One region of the Planococcus notacanthi genome, then DNA from elsewhere that is predicted to be linked to it. Evidence: riboswitches for the same ligand, from Rfam matches in the RefSeq annotation. Region 1 holds a riboswitch; the other holds the start of a gene.
The links. Region 1 has a riboswitch for S-adenosylmethionine ahead of QMA01_RS09830 (methionine ABC transporter ATP-binding protein). Riboswitches for the same ligand answer to the same signal wherever they lie in the genome.
Positions count from the first base shown of each region.

Region 1 (4,215 bases):
TAAATCCTAATTTTTTCATGTCATTCTCCCCTTATCGTTTATCGATGGCTTTCGCCGTATAGTCGCCAGCTTGTTGAATCAATTGGACCAACACAATCAAAATGACAACAGTAACAATCATGATCGTATTATCGTAGCGGTAATAGCCGAAGCGGATGGCCAAATCTCCAATGCCTCCGCCGCCTACTACGCCTGCCATCGCAGAATAGGCGACCAGGCTGATGATGGTCAATGTCACCCCCTGGATAATGCTTGCTTTCGCTTCCGGCAGCAGAACGTCTTTGATGATCATCCATGGTGTCGCACCCACGGCAATCGCTGCCTCAATGACGCCTTTATCGATTTCACGCAGTGAGTTTTCCACAATACGTGCGAAAAACGGAATCGCCGCAACCGATAGGGACACACTCGCCGCAATCGGGCCAATGGTTGTTCCTGTAATAAGTTTCGTCAGTGGAATAAGTGCCACCAACAAAATGATAAACGGAATAGAGCGTACAATATTGACGATAAAACCAATCACAGCATTGACCGGCCGGTTTTCAAGAAATAAGCCGCGGTCTGTAATGAACAGCAAGATTCCCAAAGGCAGGCCGACAATCAAAGCCACTGCCAAGGAAATCCCGATCATTGTCAGTGTCTGAAAAAAAGCAGTCTGTATTTCGGGCCATAATTCAATAATTCGTCCCCATTCAACGCCCATTCGGAATCACCTCCACAATTGCCGATCTGCTTTCCATATACTTCAATGCATCCATGACGTCAGAAGAAGTCCCTTTCAACTCCATGATAAAAACGCCAAGCGGCCTTTCCTGAATGTACTCAATTGCTCCATGCAAAAAGTTTCCTTTGACCGGATAATTCTGCAGCATATCGGAAATTACGCCTTCTCCGGCCACTCCCCCTTTGAACAACACTTTCACTACTGTACCCGTAAATTCGCTCAACAGATGTTCCGGAACATTGAAAGAGACGACGCTGGAGATGAATTCCTTAGTCAATTCCTTTTGAGGATCTGCAAAAATGTCGTAGACCTGACCTTCTTCAATGACACGGCCACCTTGCATGACGGCCATGCGGTCACAGATTTCCTTGACGACATTCATTTCATGCGTAATCAGTACAATTGTGATGTTCAATTTAAGATTGATGTCTTTCAATAAACGCAAAATGGACAATGTGGTATTCGGATCCAGTGCCGATGTTGCTTCATCACATAACAAAACGGCCGGATTGTTGGCTAATGCCCGTGCGATGCCGACACGCTGTTTCTGTCCACCGCTCAATTGAGCTGGATAAACATCGCGTTTATCTGATAAACCGACCATTTCCAACAATTCCTCCACGCGGCCTTTCAGATTTTTAGATGGAGTGCCTGCAGCCCGAAGCGCAAAAGCGATATTTTCGTACACCGTCTTTTGGCTGATCAGGTAGAAATGCTGAAAAATCATGCCGATTTTCAAACGGGCTTTTCTCAATTTTTCACTGTGTAGTTTGGTCAAATCATTGCCATCTACTGTGACGCTGCCGGAAGTCGGCCGTTCAAGCAAGTTGATGCAACGGATCAGCGAACTTTTGCCGGCACCTGAATAGCCGACGATGCCGAAAATTTCACCTTTTCCGATTTCCAATGAAACATTATCCACTCCAGTGACGGTGCCATGCTTAGTTGTGTAAGTTTTCGTCAATTTCTCAATCTGTATCATAGCTTCCTCCCGCCAATAAAAAGATGCCTCTTTCATCAAGAAAGAAGCATCGAAAAATTTAGTTTCTCGACTTATCTTTCGGAACATTGGGTTCCGTTGGATTTGGCACCTTCCCAATCGGGGGTTGCCGGACGTCACAGGGCCTGTCCCTCAGTCTCTCTTGATAAGTTTAAGTTATTTAATTGAATTTTATGTTACAGGCATCCCCAGCGAGTGTCAATCTACTTTTTGAATTTTTCGTACAATTGCTCACGGCGATCGGCGAATACCGGAATGCGCTTCCGGACTTCCTCTACTTCATCCAAATCGATTTCTGCATAACCAATGCCTTCCTCTTTCTTCATATCCAAACGAACTTCTCCCCAGGGAGCGATCACCATCGTGCTGCCGCCGAATTCATTGTTTGGATCACTGCCGATACGGTTCGAGGCGACAATAAAAATTTGGTTTTCGATGGCGCGTGCCTGCAACAAGATGCGCCAATGATCAATCCGCGCTTCGGGCCATTCCGCTGATACAAATACAAGTTTTGCACCGTTCAGCGCCTGGGCACGGATCCATTCAGGAAAACGGATATCGTAACAAATGACGCCTCCGTATGTCTGATTATCCAATTCGAATGTGCCAAGTGTATCGCCTTCTTCAAGATGGATATGTTCATCCATTAAACAAAAACGGTGAGCTTTATCGTATTCCGAAACCAGCCCGCCGTCTTTGTCGACAACGTACATCGTATTATAGAATCCTCCGTTTTTTTCAGTCGAAACAGAGCCACCCACAATATTGACTTTATGCTCTTTCGCAAAACTTTTGAGCAATTCCACTGTCCGGTTTGTGCTGTCTGCCAATGTATCCAGTTCGGTCAATGCATATCCTGTATTCCACATTTCAGGCAAGACGATCGTCTCCGCTCCATTGCTTGCCGCTTCCGTTAAATAATCCAGGACCTTCCGATAATTCAATTCCGGCTGACCAAAAGCGATATCCATTTGAACGCATGCAATTTTCATTCGTTTCTCCTCCACTAGACAAGTTACCTTCAACTCTATAAGATTTGAAGTAGAAGTGCAATTATTTCGAAAATAAGGAGAATCACATGGACTTTTCAAAACGGCTCCAAAACTTGCCCACGCAGTTTTTCGCTTCACTGGTGGCCAAAACAAGCAAAGCAATCGCTGAAGGACGCGATGTCATCAATCTTGGCCAAGGCAATCCCGACCAGCCGACGCCCGATCATATTATCAAAGCCCTGCAAACCGCTGCAGCCGATCCAAAAACGCATAAATATTCACCTTTTCGCGGCATAGCGGAACTGCGTCAAGCCGCTGTGAATTTTTACAAACGCGAGTATGGTGTGGATATCGATCCTGACCTCGAAGTGGCAATCTTGGCAGGAACGAAAATCGGACTTGTTGAGCTGCCCTTGGCTTTGTTGGATCCAGATGATCTATTACTTCTGCCGAATCCCGGTTATCCGGATTACCTGTCGGGAGCCCCGCTTGCAGATATCGGGTATGAGCTGATGAGGCTGAATCCGGAAAATGGCTATTTGCCGGATTATGCCGAGTTGACTGGAAGCATCCGTTCACGTGCCAAACTGATGTATTTGAACTACCCGAACAATCCAACCGGTGCAGTAGCGACTAAAGAATTCTTCGATGAGACAGTCAAATTCGCCAAGGACAACAGCATTGCGGTTGTCCATGATTTCGCTTATGGAGCTGTCGGGTTTGACGGAAAAAAACCGGTCAGTTTCCTTCAATCTGAAGGGGCTAAAGAAGTTGGCATCGAAATGTACACTTTATCGAAGACTTACAACATGGCAGGTTGGCGCATCGGATTTGCTGTCGGCAATTCCAAAATGATTGAAGCCTTGAACTTGATCCAGGACCATTTTTTCGCCGGTTTGTTCCCTGCCGTCCAATTGGCTGCGGCAGAGGCGTTGAATGCCGACCAGCAATGCGTAGATGAATTGGTCGGCCTTTATGAAAAACGCCGCAACGTCCTGGTGGCTGAATGCGCGCGGATCGGTTGGAACATCAAAGCACCACAAGGCTCTTTCTTTGCCTGGCTGCCGGTTCCAGAAGGTTTCACCAGCGTGGAATTTGCCGACTTCCTTCTTGAGAAAGCAGATATTTCAGTTGCGGCAGGCAGTGGTTTCGGCGATGTTGGAGAAGGTTTTGTCCGTGTCGGATTACTGGTTGATGAAACCCGCATCATTGAAGCGGTCAATCGCATCGAAGCTTTGAAATTATTTTAGAGTGCATAAAGGACAGCGTCCCAATACGGGGCTGCTGTCCTTTTAAAAATTGAGAAGATTGTCCACATCTGATTCATTTCACAAAACCGATATGCTCGAAAGGCGACAACCTGATTTTCACTTCACCAAGGACTGAGTCTTTAGAAATAAAACCCAAAACCCTGGAATCCATGCTATTTAAGCGGTTATCCCCTAATACATAATAAGATTCGGCAGGTACGACAAATTCCTGGAAATCTTCAGTCAGCT
Region 1 covers NZ_JASDCQ010000002.1:470,220-474,434, reverse strand. The annotation lists gene QMA01_RS09840 (MetQ/NlpA family ABC transporter substrate-binding protein) at 1-19, opposite strand, end outside; gene QMA01_RS09835 (methionine ABC transporter permease) at 32-703, opposite strand; gene QMA01_RS09830 (methionine ABC transporter ATP-binding protein) at 693-1,706, opposite strand; SAM riboswitch class I at 1,775-1,876, opposite strand; gene QMA01_RS09825 (carbon-nitrogen family hydrolase) at 1,928-2,716, opposite strand; gene QMA01_RS09820 (pyridoxal phosphate-dependent aminotransferase) at 2,803-3,966, shown strand; gene lepB (signal peptidase I) at 4,040-4,215, opposite strand, start outside.

Region 2 (4,215 bases), on a different contig from region 1:
GACCGATTTTTTGATTTCATCTGGAATGTCTTCGTAATAATGTCCGGCGCTCAGCAACAGAACTGGAACGACTGCAATTGCTGTCGCGCCTTGTTTGACAAGGCTGTCAATTCCTTCCCCAATATCCGGACTGGCCAGCTCCAAAAAGCAGGTTTCGTGAAGAGTTACATCTACCTTTTGATGAACCTGCTCCATAAACGCCATCGCTTCATCGCGTGTTTCTTTTACACGGCTTCCATGGCTTACGTAAAGTACAGCCTGCATGTCACCATCTCCTTATCCAACATGGGCGGCAAGCTGGAATTGCTGTTCGTCCTGCAGCTGCTCATACCATTGCAATTTGTCTCTCAATCGAACCACTTCTCCCACCACAATCATCGATGGATTCTCGAAATCCTTGGCGTTTCGGATAATGTCTTCGAGTGTTCCCGTAACCGTCCGTTGGCGTTCTGTCGTCCCCCATTCAATCAAGGCGATCGGTGTCGTCGGTTTTAATCCGTGGCGCATTAAGCGGCCACAGATTTCAGGAAGCTTGCTGACACCCATGTAGATGCACAACGTATCCATGCTTTTGACGACATGTTCCCAGTATTCATCCTGGTCGACGCCCACTTTGCTGACTCCTGAAATAAAGGCTACGGAAGAACTGTAATCACGGTGAGTGACCGGAATTCCGGCGTAAGCCGGCGCTGCAATGCCCGCTGTGATACCTGGAACAATTTCAAACGGGATATTGTGGTCCACCAATGCCTCTGCTTCTTCTCCGCCTCTGCCGAAGACGAAAGGATCGCCTCCTTTTAAACGTGTCACGATTTTCCCCTGCAATGCGAACCGGCAAAGCAGCTCGTTGATTTCTTCTTGCTTCAAGGAATGGTTATCGGGTTTTTTGCCGCAATAAATCAATTGGGCATGTTCTTTCGCTTCGTCCAGCAATTCCTGGTTTATTAAGCGATCATAAAGGATGACATCAGCCTTCTGAATGGCTTTCAACCCTTTCACTGTAATCAAATCAAGGTCGCCTGGACCTGCACCCACTAAATAGACTTTTTTCATAAGCTTCCTAGACTCCTTTTTTCAACCAGAGAAACGATGATTATGCCATTTTCTGATCGGTAATTTACTCTATTGCCGGCCTAATTATGTATGCAGGCCACATTCAGTTTTCGCAAAGCCTTTCCATCTGCCGTCGCGGCTGTCTCCATCAGTCGTCACTGCAAAAGAGCAATGCTTGCAGCCGATGCTTGGATAACCTTCGTCATGCAGAATGTTGTATTCCAGGCTATTCAATTGGATATACTGCCAAACATCGTCCCATGTCCAATGAATCAGCGGACAAACTTTAACCGACTTGAACCGGTTGTCCTTGTTGATGAAATCCGTCTTGCTGCGGCTGGCTGACTGCTCTCTTCTAAGGCCTGAAATCCAAGCCTGTGCACCCGAAAGTGTTTGTTCCAACGGCTTGACCTTGCGGATATCACAGCATTTATCCGGCTGGCTGTTCCATAGTTCATCACCGAACTGGCTGGCTTGCTCTTCTAACGTCAATTCCGGCTTTTTCATCCGGATATTCAATTTCGGGTAGCGCTTCTTGACGCGTTCAATCAGTTCATAAGTTTGGTTGAAGTGGACGTCGGTATCGAGAAACACCACTTCGGCATCGCTTTTCACCTTGGAGATCAAATCAATCAGCACCATGCCTTCTGCCCCAAAGCTGCAAGCATAGACAATATCCTCTCCATAGGATTCATAGGCCCATTGCAGAATATCAGCAGCCCCTTTCAAGAGATCGGCCGGTGCCAGATCTTTAAATGGATCTCCAGTAAATTGCTCGTACGAAACAGCGTGGCTCATCCTAACTTCCTCCTTTAAACTTCTATATATTGAATTAAAGATTTTCAGTAAGCAGTCCCGTTGGTTGGATATTCCTCCGTGCCACTAAAATAAAAACCCCCTCTTCCAATGGAACAAGAAGAGAGGGTACCAATTCGCAGTTTGCGGGGCCTGTCTTCTTATCTTCCAGATCCCAATGGAACCTGCTGGAATTGGCACAGTGTATCCGGTCAAAAACCAGAACTTGTTGCCGAGGCTTCAAAGGGCCAGTCCCTCCACCTCTCATGATAAGAAATACCTTATAAGATTACTTGGTTTTAATAATTTCTCTAAATACTATAGCAATAAAAGATAACTGTCAATAAAACTCTGAAAATATCATTTATTTACTTTCTGCAATACAGAGTTTCCATTTTCTTCATTCACTAGCCTTAAGCTTTTTAGATTCTTGCCAAAAACCAGCCATTCTTCAGGCTTTCTTTGTTGTAGGAAAAGCGGGTTTGGTCTTTAACGCTCTGCACAACTCCGCCAGATGCTTCGACAATCGCCTGGCCGGCTGCCGTATCCCATTCCATAGTCGGTGCAAAGCGGGGGTAATAATCCGCTCCCCCTTCTGCTACCAGACAAAACTTCAGTGAACTGCCTGCCGATATCTGTTCGATTGGTTGGCTATCGTCGTTTATCCGATCGATGAATTCCTGTGTTTCAGCGGACATATGCGAACGGCTTGTTACGATTCGAGTCCGGTCTAAAGCTTTTTTTGCAGTCAACAGAATGCTTCCCTCGAATAATTCATCGGTTTTTTCAAACTTTCGAGCTGAAGCAGCTTCCAATTTAAATGCGCCGCTGTTTTCTTCACCGTAGTAGAAAACATCCATGGCCGGCACGTAAATCACACCCAAAACCGGATAGTTCTCTTCTATTAAAGCGATGTTGACGGTGAACTCACCATTGCGTTTGATGAATTCCTTCGTGCCGTCGAGTGGATCCACCAGCCAAAAACGCTGCCAGTTTTTCCGCTCTTCATAAGGGATTTTATTGCCCTCTTCGCTGAGAACCGGTATGTCTGGGTAGGCAATCTGCAGTCCTCTTTCAATGGTCTGATGCGACCGCTGATCGGCAATGGTCAGTGGTGAATCGTCAGCCTTCGCTTCAATGATCAATTCCTGTCCATAAACCGCCATGATTTCTTTGCCGGCTGCAAGACTGATTTCCAGCAATTTCACTGGATCAATGCCACTGGCCATCAGCCCAGATATCCTGCTTTCTTCAAGTAATCTGTAATTGTCTGAACCGACTCTTCCAAAGTCTGCTTGTCGGTTTCAATGACGATTTCAGGATTCACCGGTTCTTCATATGGCGCATCGATGCCTGTGAATCCTTTGATTTCGCCGGCTCGTGCTTTTTTATAGAGGCCTTTCGGGTCGCGGTCTTCGCAAGTGTCCACACTGCATTTGACGTATATTTCAATGAACTCATCTTCTTCAAGCAAGGCACGCACCTGGTCGCGATCTTCCTGATACGGCGAAATAAATGCCGATAGCGTCAATACCCCTGCATCACTCATCAGTTTTCCAACTTCACCGATGCGGCGAATGTTTTCTGTCCGGTCTTCCGGGCTGAATCCCAAATTTTTATTCAATCCGTGGCGGACATTATCCCCATCCAATAGATAGGTACGGATTCCAAGTGCGTGGATCTCTTTTTCCAGGGCCACAGATACCGTCGATTTTCCTGATCCCGATAACCCGGTGAACCACAGCACCCCGCTTTTGTGGTTATTCAATTTTTGTCTGTCCTCTTTTGTGACACTTGATTCATGCCATACAATATTCGTTGATTTGGTCATCTTTTCTCCTCCTAAAACCAGTAATAGTAAACGATTCCGATGGTCACCGACATAACCAGAATGCTGAGTGGCGTGCCCACTTTGACATAATCCATGAATTTGTAGCCGCCTGGCCCATAGACGATCAAGTTGGTCTGATAACCGATTGGGGTAATAAAGCTTGCAGAGGCAGCAATCGTGATGATCACTGCGAAGCCCATGGGATCAAGCTGCAGGTTGCTGGCCATTTCAATGCCGATTGGAATCATCAGGACAGCCGCAGCGCTATTGGTGATCAGTTCTGTAAAGATGCTGGTCAGCAGGTAAATTAAAATCAGAATAGCTAGCAGGCCGAACGGCTGTCCGATTGCCAACAAGCCATCCGCCGCCCATTGCGCCAGACCAGTTTTGGTCATGGCCGCTCCTACCCCGAATGCACTGGCGATCAGCAGCAGCACATTGAACTGCACGTCGTTTTTTGCATCGTCCATTGAAACCGACTTGGTCACCAGCAAAATCAGCACAGCCAATGCCATGGCTTTGAACATGCTCAACCA
Region 2 covers NZ_JASDCQ010000004.1:391,597-395,811, forward strand. The annotation lists gene QMA01_RS15200 (sirohydrochlorin chelatase) at 1-264, opposite strand, end outside; gene cobA (uroporphyrinogen-III C-methyltransferase) at 277-1,053, opposite strand; gene QMA01_RS15210 (phosphoadenylyl-sulfate reductase) at 1,138-1,851, opposite strand; SAM riboswitch class I at 2,007-2,124, opposite strand; gene cysQ (3'(2'),5'-bisphosphate nucleotidase CysQ) at 2,271-3,077, opposite strand; gene cysC (adenylyl-sulfate kinase) at 3,077-3,679, opposite strand; gene QMA01_RS15225 (SLC13 family permease) at 3,691-4,215, opposite strand, start outside.
Region 2: it holds a riboswitch for S-adenosylmethionine, as region 1 does, so the genes downstream of both, QMA01_RS15210 (phosphoadenylyl-sulfate reductase) here and QMA01_RS09830 (methionine ABC transporter ATP-binding protein) in region 1, are expected to answer to the same signal.